2 regions of the Leifsonia sp. 10N434 genome follow, and region 2 is predicted to be linked to the other one. Evidence: predicted binding sites of a transcription regulator. Region 2 holds the regulator's gene; the other holds the start of a gene.
What was found. Region 2 encodes LexA, which represses DNA repair genes until DNA is damaged. Its sites were predicted from a motif close to TCGAACANNTGTTCGA; they were not measured.
Positions count from the first base shown of each region.

Region 1: AC1DB1_RS06785 (DUF6504 family protein) is a predicted target of LexA. The motif match lies at 2,531-2,546, and genes of this name have one in related genera.

Region 1 covers NZ_JBFTHV010000002.1:241,017-251,361, forward strand. The annotation lists gene AC1DB1_RS06765 (hypothetical protein) at 1-207, opposite strand, end outside; gene AC1DB1_RS06770 (NUDIX hydrolase) at 366-797, shown strand; gene AC1DB1_RS06775 (cold-shock protein) at 862-1,065, opposite strand; gene AC1DB1_RS06780 (DUF3097 domain-containing protein) at 1,246-2,082, opposite strand; gene AC1DB1_RS06785 (DUF6504 family protein) at 2,222-2,512, opposite strand; gene AC1DB1_RS06790 (TetR/AcrR family transcriptional regulator C-terminal domain-containing protein) at 2,629-3,240, opposite strand; gene AC1DB1_RS06795 (quinone oxidoreductase family protein) at 3,321-4,280, shown strand; gene AC1DB1_RS06800 (hypothetical protein) at 4,298-4,528, shown strand; gene AC1DB1_RS06805 (DUF1707 SHOCT-like domain-containing protein) at 4,617-5,159, shown strand; gene AC1DB1_RS06810 (VIT1/CCC1 transporter family protein) at 5,197-6,288, opposite strand; gene AC1DB1_RS06815 (helix-turn-helix transcriptional regulator) at 6,303-7,301, opposite strand; gene AC1DB1_RS06820 (cation diffusion facilitator family transporter) at 7,355-8,305, opposite strand; tRNA gene AC1DB1_RS06825 (tRNA-Leu) at 8,367-8,451, opposite strand; gene AC1DB1_RS06830 (M20/M25/M40 family metallo-hydrolase) at 8,553-9,866, shown strand; gene AC1DB1_RS06835 (undecaprenyl-diphosphate phosphatase) at 9,906-10,345, shown strand, end outside.
Region 2 covers NZ_JBFTHV010000008.1:50,941-61,285, reverse strand. The annotation lists gene AC1DB1_RS17595 (SseB family protein) at 1-363, opposite strand, end outside; gene priA (bifunctional 1-(5-phosphoribosyl)-5-((5-phosphoribosylamino)methylideneamino)imidazole-4-carboxamide isomerase/phosphoribosylanthranilate isomerase PriA) at 347-1,093, opposite strand; gene hisH (imidazole glycerol phosphate synthase subunit HisH) at 1,163-1,795, opposite strand; gene hisB (imidazoleglycerol-phosphate dehydratase HisB) at 1,792-2,394, opposite strand; gene AC1DB1_RS17575 (histidinol-phosphate transaminase) at 2,391-3,515, opposite strand; gene AC1DB1_RS17570 (LysM peptidoglycan-binding domain-containing protein) at 3,638-4,006, opposite strand; gene lexA (transcriptional repressor LexA) at 4,246-4,959, shown strand; gene AC1DB1_RS17560 (metallopeptidase family protein) at 5,052-5,402, opposite strand; gene metE (5-methyltetrahydropteroyltriglutamate--homocysteine S-methyltransferase) at 5,615-7,966, opposite strand; gene AC1DB1_RS17550 (methylenetetrahydrofolate reductase) at 7,980-8,945, opposite strand; gene hflX (GTPase HflX) at 9,208-10,345, opposite strand, start outside.

The DNA of each region.
Region 1 (10,345 bases), on a different contig from region 2:
CATCACCAGCGTGGTGGAGCCGCGCACCGAATAGGCCGCCCCCGATTTGAGCGCTCCGCCGGGCAGCAGCGAGGCGAGGGCCGGATGCGTCTCCTGCCGCCTGTCGTCGAGCTTGGTGGCCTGCATCTGCCGGATGCGCGACTGCAGCTCATGCACCTGCGACCGGTCGGAGACCGGCGAGGCGAGGGCGGCTGCTGTGGAGAACACACATCAATTTTCGAACATATGTTCGAAGATCGCAAATGGAATCTGCTGCGAAAGAGCGCCCCGCGCGTGTCGCGCCTGAACGGGTCCGAACCCGGTCCGCCCGGCGACGGACCCAGGCGGACACGACGAACGATACGCCCCCGGTGTGACAATCGACTATGCGCTCCACCTACCCGGCCGCCGTCTATCTCTGCCTGCGCGACGGCGACGACATCCTGCTGCTCCGCCGCGCGGGCACCGGGTACCGCGACGGGGAGCTCGCCGTTCCGGCCGGCCACATCGAGGTGGGGGAGTCGGCGACCCAGGCGCTGCTGCGGGAGACCCGCGAGGAGATCCTGGTCGAGCTCGCTCCGGACGACGTGCGCATGGCGCTCGTGCAGCACGGCCGCGCCGACGGCGAGACCTACATCGACTTCTTCTTCACCGCCGAGCGCGGTGACGCCCGGCCGGCCATCGGCGAGCCGGACAAATGCTCCGAGCTGCTCTGGGCCGGGGTCGATCGGCTGCCCGACGACGTGGTGCCGGCCGTCCGACACGCGATCGAGGCGATCGGGCAGGGCGAGACCTACACGGAGTTCGGCTGGCAGTAGCCCCCGGGCACAGAAGAAGGGGCCGGACCGCGAACGGTCCGACCCCTTCTCACGAGCTCAACGATTAGAGCGGGCGGATGTTCTCCGCCTGCAGGCCCTTGGGGCCCTGGGTTACCTCGAACTCGACCTTCTGGTTCTCTTCCAGCGAGCGGTAGCCGCTCGAGGTGATCGCCGAGTAGTGGGCGAAAACGTCAGCGCCACCATCATCGGGAGCGATGAAGCCGAAGCCCTTTTCGGCGTTGAACCATTTGACCGTACCTGTTGCCATGTCTCCTCCAGGAGCGAATTCTCGACCCCGAACGTCGGGGCCTCGCCGAGTGTTGTAAGCCTGCTCCTGAAAAGGTGGCCACGCTCCGGTTCCGGATCGTACCGCTCCAACACATGCAAAACACACGGCGTATGCCCCAGCCTAGTGGCAGAAACGCCAAAAAGGCACCCGTTCGAGTTGTTACGGCTCTGTCACGAAGTCGATCAGCTGCTCGACCCGGCCCAGCAGCTCCGGCTCGAGATCGGCGTAACTGCGTACCGTTCCGAGGATGCGCTTCCACGCTCTGGCGACGTCGGCCTGCGTCTCATGGGGGAGACCGAGCGCCTCGCAGATCCCATGTTTCCAGGGGATCGAGCGGGGGATGTCCGGCCACGACCGGAGCCCGACGCGCTCCGGTTTGACCGCCTGCCAGATGTCGATGTACGGATGCCCGACCACCATGACATGGGCACCGAACGGCCCGCGCGCCACGGTTCCTGCGATTCTGCTCTCTTTCGAACCCGGGACGAGATGATCGACCAGAACGCCGATCCTGCGGCTGCGATCGGGTGCGAACTCGCGGACGATCGCGTCGAGGTCGTCGACGCCCTCGAGGTATTCGACGACGACGCCTTCGACGCGCAGGTCGTCGCCCCACACGCGCTCGACGAGTTCGGCGTCGTGCTTGCCCTCCACGAAGATGCGGCTCGCGCGCGCGGTCCGCGCACGCTGGTCGTCGACCGCGAACGATCCGGATGCGGTGCGCGCCCTGGTGCCGCCGCTCTGCTTGGGGACGACCAGCGTCACCGGCTCGCCGTCGATGAGGAAGCTGCCGCTGAGCGGGAAGACGCGCTTCTTGCCGAAGTAGTCTTCGAGCTCGACGGTCTGGGTCTCGATGCGGGTCACTGCGCCGCAGAAGCCGCTGGCGGCGTCCTCGACCACGAGGTCGCGGACGGCTTCGACGGAGGGCACGGGCTTTCGGTCGGCATTCTTCCAATCGGTCGCCAGCACATCGGATCCATAGCGGTCGTACGTCACCCCGTGAGAGTAGTCCGCCGCGCAGATCGGGCGGGGGAGGCACGCGGCGGACGGCGGCCGCTGTGCATCCGGAGCAGAACGGCATCCGGGGCGCGGAATCGCATCCAGCATGCACGGGACGGGCATCCGGACCGCGCGCTCAGTCGAAGATGTGCACCAGCTGCCAGGTGCGCCGGTCGTCGTCGTGCTTTACGTCGAAGACATGGGCACGCCCGTCGTCGTCGGTGGCCTGGAAGCGCCAGCCGCCGATCTCGCGGGGGAGTGCGCCGATGCCGTAGCGGTTCTCGCCGAACGGGCGCCACCACCGGCAGACGTCGGCCCAGACGGTGGGGGTGTCGCTCACGCGGTACCGGGTCGCACGCCACACCAATCGGGTCGGGATGCCGTCCTCCGTCGTCCACACCGCGACGGTCTCGTCGATCTCCGCCATTGTCCTCACCTCGTCGATTCGAACGTATGTTCGAATCCGAGTGTAGATCCAACCACTGTCGCGCGCATAGCGATCCGGCGTCGCGAAGGTCGAGGCAGCGTCGAGATGCCGGTGACTCAGGCGTGCGGTGGAAGGCCAAGCAGGAGCCGTGCGGTGTCCTGGTAGAGGTCGTCCGAGGTGCGACCGTCGTGGAAGTACTCGCCGATGGCACGGGTCATGACGGGGAATCGCCCGAGGAGTTCCTCGAGATCGGGGGGCTGCTGCGATTCGTCCGTCGGCGCCTGCTCTTCGAGCACGTAGCCGACCGTGAGGCGCTCACCGGCGAGCACGAGGAGCCGCGCCCTCTGCAGCTCGATCCCGTGGTCGACGAGTGTGGACATGGCCGACTCCGAGAAGTCGGCGCGACGCAACGAAAGGCGGGCACCGGAGACGATCCGGGCGCCGTCGCGGCGGCGGAGCATCGCCCTCCGCAGCTCGGTCAGGGCGGTCAGCAGCCATTCCGACCACTCGCCGTCGGGTCCGGGTGCGGGGATCGCCGCGATGGCGTCGTCCATGATGGCGTTGGCCAGGGCGTCGAGGAGTTCGGCCTTGCTGCCGATGTGCCAGTAGAGCGTGGGCGCCTGCACGCCGAGGCGGCCGGCGAGGGCGCGGAGACTGAGGGATTCGAGACCCTTGTCGTCGAGCAGACTCAGGGCCTCGTCGACGACCTGCTGCCGGTCCAACGCCATGAGCCCTCCTTGCACGATCGCTCTTACAGTGTTAGAAATACCCTAGCGCTCTAACACTGTAAGAGAGAAGGCGAAAGACCGTGAAGGCAGCAGTCGTGGACCGCGCGGGAGCCGTTCCGCGCTTCCAGGACTTTCCCGACCCTGAGGTCGGAGAAGGTCAGGTGCTGGTGACCGTCGAGGCGGTCGCGGTGGAGAACGTGGATCGCGCGATCGTCGCCGGCACCCACTACACGTCCGCGCCGTTCCAGGCGGCGCTGCCGGCGATCCCGTGCTTCGACGGCATCGGCCGCCTGCCCGACGGAACCGTCGTCGGGTTCGGCGGCGTCACGCCGCCGTACGGAACGCTCGCGCAGTATGCGGCGGTGCCCGCCACCCACACGGCGCCGATCCCGGAGGGGATCGGCGCGCCGATCGCGGCGGCGCTGTCCTCCGCGATCAGCGCCATGAGCATGCGCACCGCTGGCGGTCTCAGCTCGGGTGAGACCGTGCTGGTGCAAGGCGCGACCGGCGTGGCCGGGCGACTGGCCGTTCAGATCGCGCGGCTCCTCGGCGCCGGACGCATCGTGGCCACGGGACGCGACGAGGAGGCCCTCCGGCAGCTGTCGGCGCTCGGCGCTGACGCCGTGATCAACACCGCCGTCGACGACGCCGAACTGGTGCAGGCGTTCCGGGACCACGCCGGCGACGGGTACGACGTGGTCATCGATTACCTCTGGGGTCGACCCACCGAGCTGCTGACCCGCGCGCTGATCCCCGGCAGCTTCGCCATGCCAGAGCGCACCCGCCTCGTGCAGATCGGCGAGTCCGCCGGCCCTGCGATCAGCCTCACCGGTGACGCCCTGCGCACCTCGGGCCTGGAGATCTACGGTGCCGCCCGCAACCTGGCCTCCGGTATGGCTGCCGCCTACCAGCAGGTCGTCGACTGGCTGCGCAGCGGCGAGCTCGCCATCGACGTCACCACCATGCCCCTCAGTGAGATCGAGTCGGCATGGACCCGCACCGATCTCCGGGGCACCCGCCTCGTCATCGTCCCTGATTGATCCCGACAGGAGAACCCATGAACACCCTCGCATCCACCCTGCACGATGCCACCCACAGCGTCCCCGGAGTGCCGGCGCACAGCGACGCACCCGCGGCCAATCAGCCGCATCGCAATCGGGTGAGGGCCGGTCAGGGCAACCGGGGTCCGCGCCTGCAGAACAACAGCCGGCGCCACCACACCCCGCCGCGTATCCTCATCTCCTGGCAGAACTGGATCGGCCGGCTCGTCGGGCGCGGCGACCGCTGATCAGGGGCGACAACAGCGTCTCGAGACGTCTCAAGAGCCCCATTCCGCACCTCTCGCGCGGCGTGACGGCTGCTGCCATACTGACGGAATGACCGACAATTCGGACGCGTCCGGTGCATTCCGCCTCAGCAATGCAGAGCGCGATCGTGCTGTCGCCGCCCTCCAGTCGCACGCCGCAGACGGCCGGCTGACCGAGGATGAGGTCCAGGCTCGCGTCCAGTCCGCCCGCACCGCCGTGACCCGCGGCGACCTCGCGCCGCTGTTCGCCGATCTGCCCCGCTTCGTCGCATTCGACGACGCCGCTCCGTCGGCCGCAGCGCCCCCTGGAGCAGCGCAGCCCGGATCGGCCGCGTCGTTCGGTCCACCCGCCGCGTACGGCTCCGCCGACGGCTACGGCACCCGCGACGGCTACGGTCCCGGTCGCGTCTCGGACGGCCGCCCGTTCGGTCGCAACGGCTACGTGATCGTCTCGATCGTGCCGTTCATCGCGCTCATCCTGTTCTTCTTGACGAGCTGGATCTGGGGTTTCGCCTACAGCTGGCTGTGGTTCCTGCTCATCCCGATCGTGGGCGTCATCGTGTACGGCAGCGGCTACGAGGGCCGCGAGCGGGACCGCAACCGCAACCGGTAGCACGGGCGTCCGGCGCAGCACCCGACGGCCGCGCCGGCTACCCGAGCGTCGCGCCGAACAGCAGGCCGAGGAGGTACGTCGCCGCTGCGGCGCCGTACCCGATCGCGAGCTGACGCAGGGCGCGCTTGAGCGGAGAGGCGCCGGAGAGCAGACCGACGACCGCACCCGTGCCGAGCAGCACTATGCCCACGAGCACCGCCGCGACGATGACCGCCGTCGTGCCCTGCAGCCCGAACAGATACGGGATGATCGGGATGAGCGCCCCCGACGCGAAGAAGCAGAAGCTCGAGACGGCCGCGCTCCAGCCGTTGCCGACGGACTCGTGCTCGTCCACCTCGACGGCGTCCGCATCCGGTTCGACGTTGTAGGTCGCGAGCCCGCTCAGCACCTCGGCTGCGTGGGTCGTGGCGTCCTCCGGACTCATTCCGCGGGCGCGGTACACGAGCGTGAGTTCGTTGGCGTCGACATCGAGATCCGGCAGCACGGTGCGTGCGGCCGGGTTCGGGGTGGATGCCTCGAGCAGTTCGCGCTGGGAGCGCACCGAGACGTACTCGCCGGCTCCCATCGACAGCGCGCCCGCGAGCAGACCGGAGATGCCGGTCAGCAGCACCACGTGATTCGGCACTCCGCTGGCGCTGATGCCGAGCACGAGCGCGAGGTTGCTCACCAGCCCGTCGTTGGCGCCGAACACCGCCGCGCGGAAGGTGCCGGAGAGCCGCTGACGCCCGCGGGCCGCGAGCGCGCGCACGACCTCTTCGTGGATCTGCTCGTCGGCGGCCATCTGCGGCGTCGCGTCGACATCCGCGCCGTACGGCGATCGCGCCTCGGCGCGTTGTGCGAGCGCGAGCACGAACACGGAGCCGAAGCGCCGCGCGAGGAAGCCGAGCACGCGCGTGCGCAGGTCGCCGCGCAGGGGTTTGCCCACCCGGTCGCCGAGCAGGTCGAGCCAGTGCTGTTCGTGCCGGCGTTCGGCTTCGGCGAGCGCGAGGAGGATCTCCCGCTCCTCGCCGGTCCGCCGTCCGGCCAGGTCGCGGTAGACGGAGGCCTCGGCCCGTTCGTCCGCGAGGTATCGGCGCCAGCGGCGCACGTCGGCGGGACTGGGCTCTCGCCGGGCAATGTCGTTGGTCATAACGGTGGAACAGTCTATGCGTCGTGGATGCCCGGTGCCTGTTCGCCGGTGCCTTCGGAGGCGTTCGCCGCTGCGAACCGCTCGGCCCAGACGTGCATCCGCTCCGCGACCGCGCGAGGCGAGACCGACTCGATCGGGGCGTCGACGGCGCCGAGGCCGTAGAGCGCCCAGTCGGCATTGTCCGCCGTCATCCGGATGCGCGTGCGCGTGTCGTCGACGGGCTCGGTGGTCGCCCAGGGGCCGATCGTGGCCTGCACATCCGCCAGTGGTGCGCGCACGATCGCGACGACGTTCAGCGGGGTCGGCGCGACGCCACCGAGCGAGGCGCGAACGAACGCGGCGGCGTCGTCGGCCGGCAGGTCACGCGGACGGAAACGCGAGCCCGTCGCCCGGGGGCCGGAAAGCCGGTCGAGGCGGAAGCTGCGCCAGTCGAAGCGGGTCAGGTCGTAGGCGACCAGGTACCAGCGGCGCCCGACCGAGACGAGCCGGTGCGGTTCGACGCGACGGTCGGTGCGCTCACCGTCGCGGGCGGTGTACACGAAGTCGAGCCGCTCCTCGTCGCGGCAGGCCTGCGCGATGGTGGTGAGCACCTCGGCGTCGACGCTGGGGCCGGGGCGCAGGGAACCGGCGACCGTCGCGGAACGCAGCGCCTCGACGCGGCGGCGCAGCCGGGGAGGCATGACCTGCACGACCTTGGTGAGCGCGCGCACCGACGCGTCTTCGATACCGGCGATGCCGCTCTGCGCAGCGGTCCGCAGCCCGACGGCGAGAGCCACCGCCTCCTCGTCGTCGACGACGAGCGGCGGGAGCGAGGCGCCGGCGGCGAGCTGGTACCCGCCGTCGACACCGCGGGTGGCGTCGACCGGATAGCCGAGCTCGCGCAGCCGGTCGACATCGCGGCGCAGGGTCCTCACCGAGACCTCGAGCCGTGCGGCGAGAACGCTTCCGGGCCAGTACCGCTGCGTCTGAAGGAGCGAGAGCAGCTGGAGGGTGCGTGAACCGGTCGTCGCCATGCGACCCAGTCTGCCGCGGATTGCGGACGGTTACTGACCGCAATCCGCGGACGTCAGCCGGCGGTCGTCTCCTGCAGTGCTGTCGCCCCCGGGCGCGACAGCGTCAGCACCGCCTCCGTGATGTACGGGCTCTCCTCGAGCGCCGCCTCGACCGCCATCAGATCGGAGGCGACATCGGACTCGGGATCGTTGCCGATCAGATCGACGGCGGCGACCAGGTAGAAGCGCTCGGGCCCGACGTACTCCAGATGCAGGTATGTCACCTTCTCGACCTCAGGATGCTCGAGCAATGCCGAGAGGAAGATCTGATTCACCCGCTCCGAGCCCGGCTCCCCGAGCAAGAACCGCCGGTTGCGGTCGATCAGGATGATGGCGACGATCGCCAGCAGCACGCCGACCAGGATCGACCCGATCGCGTCGAAGACCGCGTTGCCGGTGAGCTCGTGCAGGAGGATGCCCAAGAAGGCGATCACCAGTCCGATGAGCGCCGCCGCATCTTCGGCGAAGACCGCACGCAGCGTCGGGTTCGACGTGCTGAGAATGTGGCCGAGGGTGCTGGTTCCCCGCTCCGACGCCTTCCCGCGCGCCTGCCGGTACGACTGTAGGAACGAGATGCCCTCGAACACGAAGGCGACCGCGAGCACGATGTAGTTGATCAGGTAGTCGCCGCCCGGCTCCTCGCTCGTCAGCTGCGACACCCCGTGCATGATCGAGACGACGGCCCCAGCGGTGAACAACCCGACCGCGGCGAACAGCGACCAGACGTACGCGTCGCGACCGTAGCCGCCCGGATGCGCGGAGTCCCGCGGCTTCGCTGAGCTGCGCTCGGCCTGCAGCAGGAAGATCTCGTTGCCGGCATCCGCCCACGAGTGCGCCGCCTCGGCGACCATCGACGCGGACCCGGTGATCACGGCAGCGAATGTCTTGGCCAGCGCGACGATCACATTGGCGCCGAACGCGATGAGAACGGTGAGGAGGCTGGAGGATCCGCGGTCGTCCGACATGCGGTTCACACTAGCCCCGAACAAACGAAGAACCCCGGTCGTGAGACCGGGGTTCTGTCTGTGTCCGAGGGGGGACTTGAACCCCCACGCCCTATACGGGCACTAGCACCTCAAGCTAGCGCGTCTGCCATTTCCGCCACCCGGACGGGTGTTTCCGGAAGCCGTTCGAACCGGCCGCCGAAGAAAGACATTAGCATGAAAACCGGTCCCGATTTCACACCGCGGTCGCGTTGATAGCGTTGACACCATGACGGATGCCCGAAACGAGACTCAGCTCGACGAGACCGCGGAGATCGCTCGCGATCTCATCCGGTTCGACACCACGAACTACGGCGAGGGGAAGTCGAACGGCGAGACGGACGCCGCCGAGTACGTGGAGGCGAAGCTGCGTGCGATCGGCCTCGAACCGCAGCTGTTCGACTCGGATCCTGGGCGCACGAGCGTCGTCGCGCGGGTCGCCGGACGGGACTCGTCCAAGCCGGGACTCGTCGTGCACGGACACCTGGATGTCGTGCCCGCCGACCCGCGCAACTGGAGCGTCGACCCGTTCGGCGGCGACATCAAGGACGGCCTGCTCTGGGGCCGCGGCGCCGTCGACATGAAGAACATGGATGCGATGATCCTGACCGCGGTCGGCGACATCCTGAGCGCGGGGAAGCAGCCGGAGCGCGACCTCGTCGTGGCGTTCTTCGCCGACGAGGAGGACGGCGGCCGGCGCGGCTCGCACTACCTCGTCGACAACCACCCGGAGCTCTTCGCCGGCGCGACCGAGGCGATCAGCGAGGTCGGCGGCTATTCGATCGACCTCGACGGCCGGCGTGCCTACCTGATGCAGACGGGGGAGAAGTCGCTCGTCTGGATCAAGCTCATCGCCAGGGGCCGCGCTGCGCACGGCTCGCGGCTCATCCGGGACAACGCGATCACCCGCCTGGCGGAGGCCGTCGTCGCGATCGGGCGTCAGGACTGGCCCATCCAGCTCAGCGACACGACGACCCAGTTGCTCGCCGAGCTGTCGCGCATCCTCGACGTCGACCCGCAGCAGGTCGGGCCCGACGAACTCGTGCTCCGCACCGGGACCGCCGCGGGGTTCATCCTGGCCACGCTGCGCACCACCACCAATCCCACGATGCTCACCGCCGGCTACAAGCACAATGTGATCCCGGACACGGCAGAGGCGCTGATCGACATCCGCACCCTGCCCGGCGAGGAGGACGACGTGCTCGCGCGGGTGCGGGAGCTCGTAGGCGACGACATCGAGATCGAGATCATGCACCGCGACGTCGGACTCGAGGCGGCGTTCGACGGCCCCCTCATCGACGCGATCGTGGAGACCCTCGGAGCCCACGATCCCGGCGCTCCGGTGCTGCCGTATCTGCTCTCGGGCGGCACCGACAACAAGGCGCTCAGCAAGCTCGGAATCACCGGCTACGGGTTCGCGCCGCTGCGTCTGCCGGCCGAGCTCGACTTCCCCGGGATGTTCCACGGCGTCGACGAGCGCGTGCCACTCGACGCGCTAATCTTCGGTAGGACTGTGCTGCGCGACCTGCTGCTCAGCTACTGACGACACGACCCGACCTCCCCACGGCAGCGAAAGCGACGCATGGACTACATCAACGCCATCATCCTCGGGCTCGTGCAGGGCCTCACCGAGTTCCTCCCGATCTCGTCGAGCGCGCACATCCGGATCGTCGGGGAACTCCTCGGCACCGGGGCCGACCCCGGCGCGCGCTTCACGGCGATCATCCAGCTCGGTACCGAGGCAGCCGTCCTGCTGTACTTCTGGCGCGACATCGTCCGCATCGTCAAGGCCTGGTTCCTGGCGCTCTTCGGCCGCATCCCGCGTAACGACCCGGATGCCCGCATGGGCTGGCTCGTCATCATCGGCAGCATCCCGATCGTGGTGCTGGGGCTGCTGTTCCAGAACGCCATCGAGACCACCTTGCGGTCGCTCTGGATCGTCGCGGCGACCATGATCATCTTCGGCATCCTGCTCGGCGTCGCCGACGCCGTCGGAGCCAAGACCCGGCGGCTGAAAGACCT
Region 2 (10,345 bases):
GAGGTGACCGGCGTCGGTGGTGCCGCTCTCACCGAGTTCGGCGACCAGCGGGATGAGCAGGCGCGACGTCCGCACCGCGTCGACGACGGCCTCCGGGCCGGCCTCTCCCGCCCGGAACGCCGCGAGCGCCCCGAGCAGCGCCGGCGGTGCGCTGCCGTCGTCGTCTCCGAAGGCGTTGTCGTCGAATCGGCGACCGTCCCACGGCTGACCCGCAGAATCCGTGTCGTTCGCCGCCGCGGCGGCGAGCTGCGCGGCGAAACCGCTCAGGCGCGCTGCGCCCTCCTCGCTCGGCGACGGCCCGGACGTGCCGTCGTGCCGTGCACGACGGTCCGCCTGGTCTCCGTCGTCAGTCTCCCGCGACATCCAGCGCCTCGGGCAGGGTGAACGCACCCGCATACAGGGCCTTGCCCACGATCGCGCCCTCGAGACCGAGGGGCACGAGCTCACGCAGCGCGGCGATGTCGTCGAGGCTGGAGATACCACCCGACGCGACGACCGGACGCTCGGTGCGCTCCATCACGTCGCGCAGCAGGTCGAGGTTCGGGCCGCGCAGGGTGCCGTCCTTGGTGACGTCGGTCACCACGTAGCGCGCGCATCCGGCCTCTTCGAGGCGCTCGAGCACGCTCCAGAGGTCGCCGCCGTCCTGGGTCCAGCCGCGCGCGGCGAGGGTGGTGCCGCGCACATCCAGCCCGACCGCGATGGCCTCGCCGTACTGTCCGATCACGTTGGCGGCCCACTCGGGGTTCTCCAGCGCCGCGGTGCCGAGGTTGATGCGCTTGGCGCCGATCTCCAGCGCCGACTCCAGCGAGGCGTCGTCGCGGATGCCGCCGGAGAGCTCGACGTTGACGCCGCGCACCTGACGGATGACCTTCTTGAGCAGCGCGTGGTTGTCGCCACGGCCGAACGCGGCGTCGAGGTCGACCAGGTGGATCCATTCGGCACCCTGATCCGCCCAGTCGGCGGCGGCGTCGATCGGGTCGCCGTAGCTGGTCTCGGAGCCGGCCTCGCCTTGCGTCAGGCGCACGGCCTTGCCGTCGGCGACGTCGACCGCCGGCAGCAGGACGAGCCGTGGCGTGCTGGTGAATTCACTCATGATCTTCCTCGGGGTTACGACTGCGCGCCGTCGGCGGCAGAGACAGGCGATGGGTGCGACCGCACTCGGTCAGAGCGAGCCGATCCAATTGCGGAGGAGCTGGATGCCGGCGTGGCCGGACTTCTCCGGGTGGAACTGGGTGGCGCTCAGCGGACCGTTCTCGACGGCGGCGATGAACCGCCCCCCGTGCTGCGACCAGGTGACGTGCGGCTGCGGGAACGGCGCTGTGACATCCAGCGTCCAGTGCTGAGCGGCGTAGGAGTGCACGAAGTAGAAGCGCTCGTCGCGGATGCCGTCGAACAGCACCGAGTCGGCGGGGGCGTCGACGGTGTTCCAGCCCATGTGCGGGAGCACCTCGGCATCGAGCCGGTCGATCTCGCCCGGCCATTCGCCGAGGCCCTCGGCATCGCTGCCGCGCTCGAGTCCGCGGTCGAACAGCACTTGCATCCCGACGCAGATGCCGAGCACGGGGCGACCGCCGGCGAGCCGGCGGTCGATGACCTCGTCGCCGTGGGAGGCGCGCAGGGCGTCGATGACGGCACGGAACGCACCGACGCCGGGGACCACGAGGCCGTCGGCGTCGCGTGCACGGGAGCGGTCGCCGGTCAGCTCGACGTTCGCCCCTGCCGCCTCGAGTGCCTTGGCGGCGGAGTGGACGTTGCCCGACCCGTAGTCGAAGACGACGACATCAGGACGGCTCACAGGGCTCCCTTGGTCGACGGGATGCCCGTGATGAGCGGATCCAGTGCCTTGGCCTGGCGGAACGCGCGCGCGAACGCCTTGAACTCTGCCTCAGCGATGTGGTGCGGGTCGCGCCCGCCGACGACCGTGATGTGCGTGGTGATGGCGGCGTTGAAGGTGATCGCCTCGAACACGTGACGCAGCATGGAGCCGGTGAAGTGACCGCCGATCAGGTGGAATTCGAAGCCGGCCGGCTCTCCCGAGTGCACCAGGTACGGACGCCCTGAGATGTCCACGACGGCCTGCACCAGCGCCTCGTCGAGCGGCACCAGGGCGTCGCCGTAGCGCGAGATGCCGCGCTTGTCGCCGAGTGCCGCCTTGATCGCCTGACCGAGCACAATGCCGATGTCTTCGACGGTGTGGTGCACGTCGATCTCGGTGTCGCCGTTCGCCCGCACCCGCAGGTCGGTCAGCGAGTGCTTCGCGAACGCCGTGAGCAGGTGGTCGAAGAACGGGACGGAGGTCTCGATGTCCGATGCGCCGCTGCCGTCGAGGTCGAGGCTCAGCTCGATGCTCGACTCGCTGGTCTCGCGCTGCAGGGTGGCCGTGCGATTGGTCATGACTCCGAGCCTACCGGGGAGGCCGCAGAGGACTGGGCTCCGTCTGGACGCTCCAGCGACGCGAGCGCGGCGAGGAATGCCGTGGTCTCTGCCTCGGTCCCCGCGGTGACCCGGAGGTGCCCCGGAATGCCGACATCCCGGATCAGCACGCCCTGCTCGAGGAGCGCCTCGAAGGTGGCGTGCGGGTCGGCCACTCCCCCGAACAGCACGAAGTTGCTGCCGCTGCGGTGCGGACGGTAGCCGAGCCCCGCGAGCTCGCGGACGAGGCGGTCCCGCTGCACGCGGATCTCGCCCACCATCCCGAGCATCTCGTCCGAGTGCGCCAGCGCTCCGACGGCCGCCGCCTGGGTGAGCGCGGAGAGGTGGTACGGCAGTCGCACGAGGCGAAGCGCGTCGACGGCGGCAGGGTCCGCCGCGAGGTAGCCGACACGGGCGCCGGCGAACGCGAACGCCTTGCTCATCGTGCGGGAGACGAGGAGGCGGGGGCGTCCGGGCAGCAGGGTGAGCGCGGACGGCTCGCCCTCTGGCATGAACTCGGCATACGCCTCGTCCACGACCACCATGCCGCGGGCGGCGTCGTAGGCCGCCGCGATCGTCTCCAGCGAGAGTGGAGTGCCGGTGGGGTTGTTCGGCGCGCAGAGGATGACGATATCGGGGTCGAGTCGGGCGATCTCCGCGACGGCGGTCTCGGGAGACAGCTCGAATTCGGCGTCACGCGCGCCGGCGAGCCACACCGTGCCGGTCCCCGCGGCGAGCAGCGGGTACATCGTGTAGGTCGGCGTGAAGCCGAGCAGGCTGCGGCCCGGGCCACCGAAGGCCTGCAGGATCTGCTGGATCACCTCGTTCGATCCGTTCGCCGCCCAGATGTTCTCCGGCGTCAGACCGTGACCGAGGTAGCGGGCCAGGCTTTCGCGCAGCTCGGTGAACTCGCGATCCGGGTAGCGGTTGACGCCGCCGATCGCGGTCGCGACGCGAGCCACGATGTCCGCCGCCACGTCATCCGGAACCGGATGCGTGTTCTCGTTCACGTTCAGCGCCACAGGAACGACTTTCTGTGGAGCGCCATACGGGGTCTTGCCCCGCAAATCATCGCGAATCGGCAGATCAGAGAGGGAAGTCACCCCTCAATGGTAGTTCCGCCTACAGGATGGTTACGTCGTCTTGCTGCTGCCCACCTGAGCTCGCCACTTCGACCCGAAGGTCACGACGAGCCACCCGGAGTTCCGTGCGCGGCACCCGAAGGTCAGTGCGAGTACTGCGTCGGGATGGCGATGCGCTGGCCGGGCGAGACCACAGCCGAGTCGAGCTGGTTGAGCGAGACGATGTCGGCGATGACGTCGCGCGGGTCGGCACCCGGCGCCACCTTCTCGGCGATGCTCCAGAGGGACTGACCGGACTGCACGGTGACCTGCTGGAACGTCACGTGCGTCTGATCGCCTGTGGCCACCGCGCCGCCGCTGTTGAGCGCGAAAAGCAGGGCTCCGATGACGAGCGGGACGGACGCGAGGGTCGTGAGGACTGCGCGCCCGCGTCGGGTGAGGCGGAGGCGGGTGCGGGCTCCCGCCGGCATGTCGAAACTCGACGGCGTCATGGTGACTGCTGCTGTGCTCACGGTCGTGACCTCCTAAGATTCCGCACCCGGCGCTTGGCCGGCAGACCGGATGCGAAGCTGTGTTCCGAATATATCTTCGAATGTTCGAAACCTCAAGCGCGATATCGCGGCTGATTTTCACACGAATATCGAGACACACTCGAACACATGTTTGTTTTGCCGCTGCATCGTGGATACAGTTTCGATTGTCTGGAGTTCACTCAACCAGGCACCACCGACATTCGGGCGGGCCGGATGCGATGGCGGGTCACGAAGGGACGACTGTGTCGAACGACAACCAGGCAGGACGCGAGCGCGGCGGCACGCGCCGGCGCAAGAACCTGAGCGAGAAACAGCTCGCCATCCTCGACGTGATCGGCCGTTCCGTGAGCCAGCGGGGCTATCCGCCGAGCATGCGCGAGATCGGCGACGCGGTCGGCCTCTCCTCCCTCTCCAGCGTGACCCACCAGCTCAACCAGCTCGAGCTGAGCGGCTACCTGCGCCGCGACCCGAACCGCCCCCGCGCCCTCGAGATCCTCATCGACCTCCCGTCCTCATCATCCGAGTCCGTCGACTTCGAGAACCAGACGCCCGTCGGCGACGCCGCCATGGTCCCTCTCGTCGGCCGCATCGCCGCCGGCGTGCCGATCACCGCCGAGCAGCAGGTCGAAGAGGTGTTCCCCCTCCCCCGCCAGCTCGTGGGCAACGGCGAACTCTTCATGCTGAAGGTCGTCGGAGAATCGATGATCGACGCGGCGATCTGCGACGGCGACTGGGTCGTGGTCCGCACCCAGAAGACGGCGGAGAACGGCGACATCGTCGCGGCCATGCTCGACGAAGAGGCGACGGTCAAGGTCTTCCGTCAGCGCGACGGCCACACGTGGCTCCTCCCGCGCAACTCGAACTTCGAGCCGATCCTCGGCGACTACGCCGAGGTGCTCGGCAAGGTCGTGGCGGTGCTGCGCGCCGTCTGACGCCACCGCGCGCCGCCTGACGCCCGCGGGTCGTGCGCTAACGCACGACCGACGAGGGCGGTGCCGCGCTTCCGCACGACCGGCGCGCCCGGTCACGCCCAGCCGAGCTCCCGCAGCCGGGCGTCGTCCAGCCCGAAGTAGTGCCCGATCTCGTGCACGAGGGTGACCCGCACGCGTGCGCGCAGCTCGGTCAGGTCTGCGCTGTTCGCAGCGAGGTTGTTCTTGTAGAGCGTGATCCGATCCGGCAGCTCCCCGAACCCGTAGACGCCGCGACGGGTGAGCGGATGACCGCTGTACAGGCCGTACAGGCGCGGCCGCGCATCCGGTGGCTGGTTCTCGATCAGCACGGCGACGTTCTCGAGCGGTCCGACCATGTCCTCCGGCAGCGCGTCGAAGACATCGCCGACCATCGCTTCGAAGTCCGCGTCCGAGATCTCGACCATGCCGCCATTCTCCTCGGCCACGAGGCTGCGCGGCCGCCGTCCCGCCGTCCCGCCGTTCCGCCGGTCCGCAATTCCGGATGCCGGAGTCGACACGCTGCCCGAACGCGCACAACTCCGGAACTCCGACCCAATGGCGGGCCGAGGTTCCGGAGTTGTGTAGCGAGCTGAGCTGCAGCGAGCTGAGCTCTACCGAGCTGAGACCGGCGACCCGCCTAGGCGGGCACGCCCGCCTTCTCGCGCACGGCCCGCGTCGCCGTCAAGATGTTCGTGAGCGACGCCACGGTCTCGTCGTAGCCGCGGGTCTTGAGGCCGCAGTCCGGGTTCACCCAGAGCTGGCGTCCCGGGATCGCGCTCAGCGCGGTCTCGAGCAGCTCGGTGACCTCGGCCACGCTCGGAACACGCGGCGAGTGGATGTCGTAGACGCCCGGGCCGATCCCGTGCTCGAAGCCCGAGGTCTGGATGTCGTGCACGACCTCCATGCGCGACCGCGCCGCCTCGATGCTCGTCACGTCGGCGTCGAGGTTGCGGATGGCGTCGATGACGACCCCGAACTCCGAGTAGCAGAGGTGGGTGTGGATCTGCGTCTCGTCGCGCACCCCGGCGGTCGCGAGCCGGAACGACCCGACCGACCAGTCGAGGTAGTCCGCGTGGTCCTTCTTCTTCAGCGGGAGCAGCTCGCGCAGTGCCGGCTCGTCGACCTGCACGATCCGGATGCCCGCCGACTCCAGGTCCGCGATCTCGTCGCGCAGGGCGAGCGCGACCTGGCGGGCGGTGTCGCCCAGCGCCTGGTCGTCGCGCACGAACGACCAGGCGAGGATCGTGACCGGTCCGGTCAACATCCCCTTGACCGGCTTGGCCGTGAGGGTCTGCGTGTAGGTCGACCATTCGACCGTGATCGGCTTCGGCCGCGACACGTCGCCCCACAGGATCGACGGACGCGTGCAGCGGCTGCCGTACGACTGCACCCAGCCGTTCTGCGTCACCGCGAAGCCGTCGAGGTTCTCGGCGAAGTACTGCACCATGTCGTTGCGCTCGGGCTCGCCGTGCACGATGACGTCGATGCCGATCTCCTCCTGCAGGTCGACGACGCGCTTGATCTCGGCCTGCATCCGGCCGAGGTACTCGGCCTCGGAGATGAGACCCTTCGCGAGCTGTGCGCGGGCACGGCGGATGTCGCCGGTCTGCGGGAACGAGCCGATGGTCGTGGTGGGAAGGAACGGGAGGCCGAGCGCAGCATCCTGCGCCGCGAGCCGGTCGGCGTAGTCGCCGCGCGAGAAGTCGCTCTCGGTCAGTGCCGCCGTACGCGCACGCACCGCGGCATCGCGCACACCGGGCGCGGCCGCGCGGTCGGCCAGAGCGGCGGACGCGGCGTTCAGCTCGTCCTGGATCGACTCATGCCCGTCGAGCAGCCCGGTGGCCAGCGTCGCCACCTGAGCCACCTTCTGGTCGGCGAATGCGAGCCAGCTCTTCAGCTGCGCCGGGAGCGCCTGCTCGTCCTCGACGTCGTGCGGCACGTGCAGCAGCGACGTTGACGTCGACACCGCGACCTCAGGGCTGAGCGAGAGCAGCTCGGTCAGGCGGCCGAACGCCGCCTCGAGGTCGCCGCGCCAGATGTTGTGGCCGTCGATCACGCCGCCGACCAGCGTCTTGCCCGCGAGACCGGATGCCGTGGCCGCGTCGAGTCCGGAGGGAACCTCTCCACGAACCAGGTCGAGCGACAGCGCCTCGACCGGCGAGGCGGCGAGCACGGGCAGCGCGTCGCCGAGGCTGCCGTACGGCGCCGCGACGAAAAGCCCGGGGCGTCCCGCGACCGCGCCGAGTGCGCGGTACGCCTCGGCCACGGCGGTGAGCACGGCGGCGCGGTCGTCCTCGATGCTTTCGCTCACGAGCGCCGGCTCGTCGAGCTGCACCCACGGCGCCCCCGCCGCGGCCAGACGCTCGAGCAGCTCGGCGTAGACCGGAAGCAGCTCGCTCAGGCGGGAGAGCGGACGGAAGCCCTCCGGCGCCGCGTCGCTCGCCTTGCTGAGCAGGAGGAAGGTTACCGGGCCGACGATGACGGGACGCGTCACGAAGCCGGCAGCGGCGGCCTCCTCGAACTCACGCACGAGACGGTCGGATGCCAGGCGGAAGTCGGTCTCCGGCCCGATCTCCGGCACGAGGTAGTGGTAGTTGGAGTCGAACCACTTGGTCATCTCCAGGGGGGCGTTCTCGCCCTCGCCGCGGGCGATGGTGAAGTATCCCGCGAGGTCGACGGCACCGGAGGCGTCGGCGAGCGCAGCGAAACGCTCGGGCAGCGCTCCCACGGTGACGGCGGCGTCGAGCACCTGGTCGTAGTAGCTGAAGCTCTCCGGGATCGACGCATCCGTGCGGCCGAGCCCAAGAGCGGCCAGGCGCTCGCGGGTGGCCGCACGCAGCTCGGCCGCGGTCGCCTCGAGCTCGGCGGCAGTCGTGCTGCCCGCCCAGAAGCTCTCGACGGCCTTCTTGAGCTCGCGCCGGCGCCCGATGCGCGGGTAGCCGATGATCGTGCCCGTCGGGAAGGCGGGACGCGTGGTGAAGTCGGTCATGCGTTGATCCTTTTCAGTGGGTGGTGCGAGAGGTTGCGCCGGCGACGCCGGTGCCGGCGCCCGGCAGCAGGCCGATGCGCTCGAGCACGGCGAGGACGGCCTGGTGCTGGTTGAAGGTGTACAGGTGGATGCCCGGCGCTCCGCCGTCGAGCAGGCGCTGCGCGAAGTCGGTCGCCCAGGCGATGCCGATCTCCCGCTGGCCCTCCTCGGTGGGCTCGATCTCGAGCTGGATGGCCAGCTCGCTCGGGAGGTCCTCGCCGCTCAGCTCGAGCATCCGGCGCAGTCGCGCGGAACTCGTGACCGGCATGATTCCGGGGAGGATGGGGAAGGCGACCCCGGCGTCTTTGGCCTTCTGGGCGAAGCTCAGGTAGTCCTCGGGGTGGAAGAAGAGCTGCGTGATGCCGAGGTTCGCCCCGGCGGCCTGCTTGGCGAGCAGGGTGTCGATGTCCTGGCTCACCGAATGTGAGCTGGGATGACCGTTCGGAAACGCGGCGACCGCGATCTGCACGTGCTCCCGGCTGCCGAGCACCGCGCGGGCGTCGATTCCGGGCACCGGCAGCTCCCCGTAGGGAACGCGTTCCGCCTGCACCCGGTGGATCAGCTGCACGAGCTCCGCGGAGCTGCGCAGGTCGCCGAGCCCGGTCTCGCCGGCGGGGACGTCGGCGGGCGGGTCTCCGCGCACCGCGAGGAAGCGCCGGATGCCCGCATCGAGGAACTCCCGGATCAGCCGGTTCGCCTCAGCGTGCGACGAGCCGACGCAGGTGAGGTGCGCCATCGGGCTGACATCGGTGTGCTGCAGGATGTAGCGGAGCACGTCGAGCGACGTGGTGCGCGACGAGCCGTTCGCGCCGTACGTGACGGAGATGAAGTCCGGATGCGCGGCCGCGAGCCGATCGATCGTCGCCGGCAGCGCGGCCGCGGCGGCGGCGCTGCGAGGCGGATACAGCTCGAAGGAGAACCGCGCGGTGGTACAGCTCATGGCGTCCTCTTGGATGGAGTCGACGCGCGCCGCCCATTTCGGCCGCGCCCGTCCCGGTCAGGGTCAGGACCCCGTTCTCACGGGGGTGTTCGCGGGCGGGTGCCGGGCTCGGCTGTCGCACCACCGAGCGGGTCGCCCGCTTCGGTTGAATGGAAATCTAGCAACGACGAAGGCCGGACGGAACCTGTGTGTCACCGTGTGACGCACTGGGCCGTCCGGCCTCGTGTCGTTCGTGCTGTTGTCGGCTGTGCCTGCGCCGGTGTCAGTTCACCGGAGCCACCGCGAACGCCTCGAACACCGACTCGAACTCGGGCTGGATGCGAGCGCGCACCCTGGTCCCGTCCTCCGCGTACTCGGTCGAGAGCACCCGGCCGCGTTCGTGGAGCGCCGAGATCAGGTCGCCCCGGTCGTACGGCACGACCAGTTCCACCTCGATCGACGTGTCCGGGAGCAGCCGGGCGATGGCGGCGAGCACCTCGTCGATGCCCTCACCTGTGCGGGCGGACGCGAAGATCGCGCCCGGCTCGAGTCCGCGCAGCACCAGCCGGTCATCCGGACTGATCAGATCGGACTTGTTGAAGACGACGATCTCGGGCAGGTCGCGCGCACCGACCTCGCCGATCACATCGCGCACCGTGGCGAGCTGGCTCGCGGGGTCCGGATGCGATCCGTCGACGACGTGCACGATGACATCGGAGTCGGCGACCTCTTCGAGCGTCGAGCGGAACGCCTCCACCAGCTGGTGGGGAAGGTTGCGCACGAACCCGACGGTGTCGGCCAGCGTGTACAGGCGGCCATCGGCGGTGATCGACTTGCGGACGGTCGCATCGAGCGTCGCGAACAGCGCGTTCTCGACGAGCACGCCCGCCTTGGTGATGCGGTTGAGCAGGCTCGACTTGCCGGCGTTCGTGTAGCCGGCGATCGCGACCGACGGCACCGAGTTGCGCTGCCGGTTGGCCCGCTTCGCCTCTCGCGCCGGCTTGAAGCCGATGATCTGCTTGCGCAGCTTCGCCATCCGCGTGTGGATGCGGCGGCGATCGAGCTCGATCTTCGTCTCACCCGGTCCACGCGAACCCATGCCTGCACCGGTGCCGCCGACCTGTCCACCGGCCTGACGCGACATCGACTCGCCCCAGCCGCGCAGGCGCGGGAGCAGGTACTCGAGCTGCGCGAGCTCGACCTGCGCCTTGCCCTCGCGGCTCTTCGCGTGCTGGCTGAAGATGTCGAGGATGACGGCCGTGCGGTCGATGACCTTCACGCGCACCACGTCTTCGAGCGCACGACGCTGGCTCGGGGCCAGCTCGGTGTCCGCGATGACGGTGTCCGCGCCGAGGGCGGCGACCACGCCGGCCAGCTCCTGCGCCTTGCCCTTGCCGAGATAGGTGCTCGGGTCGGGATGG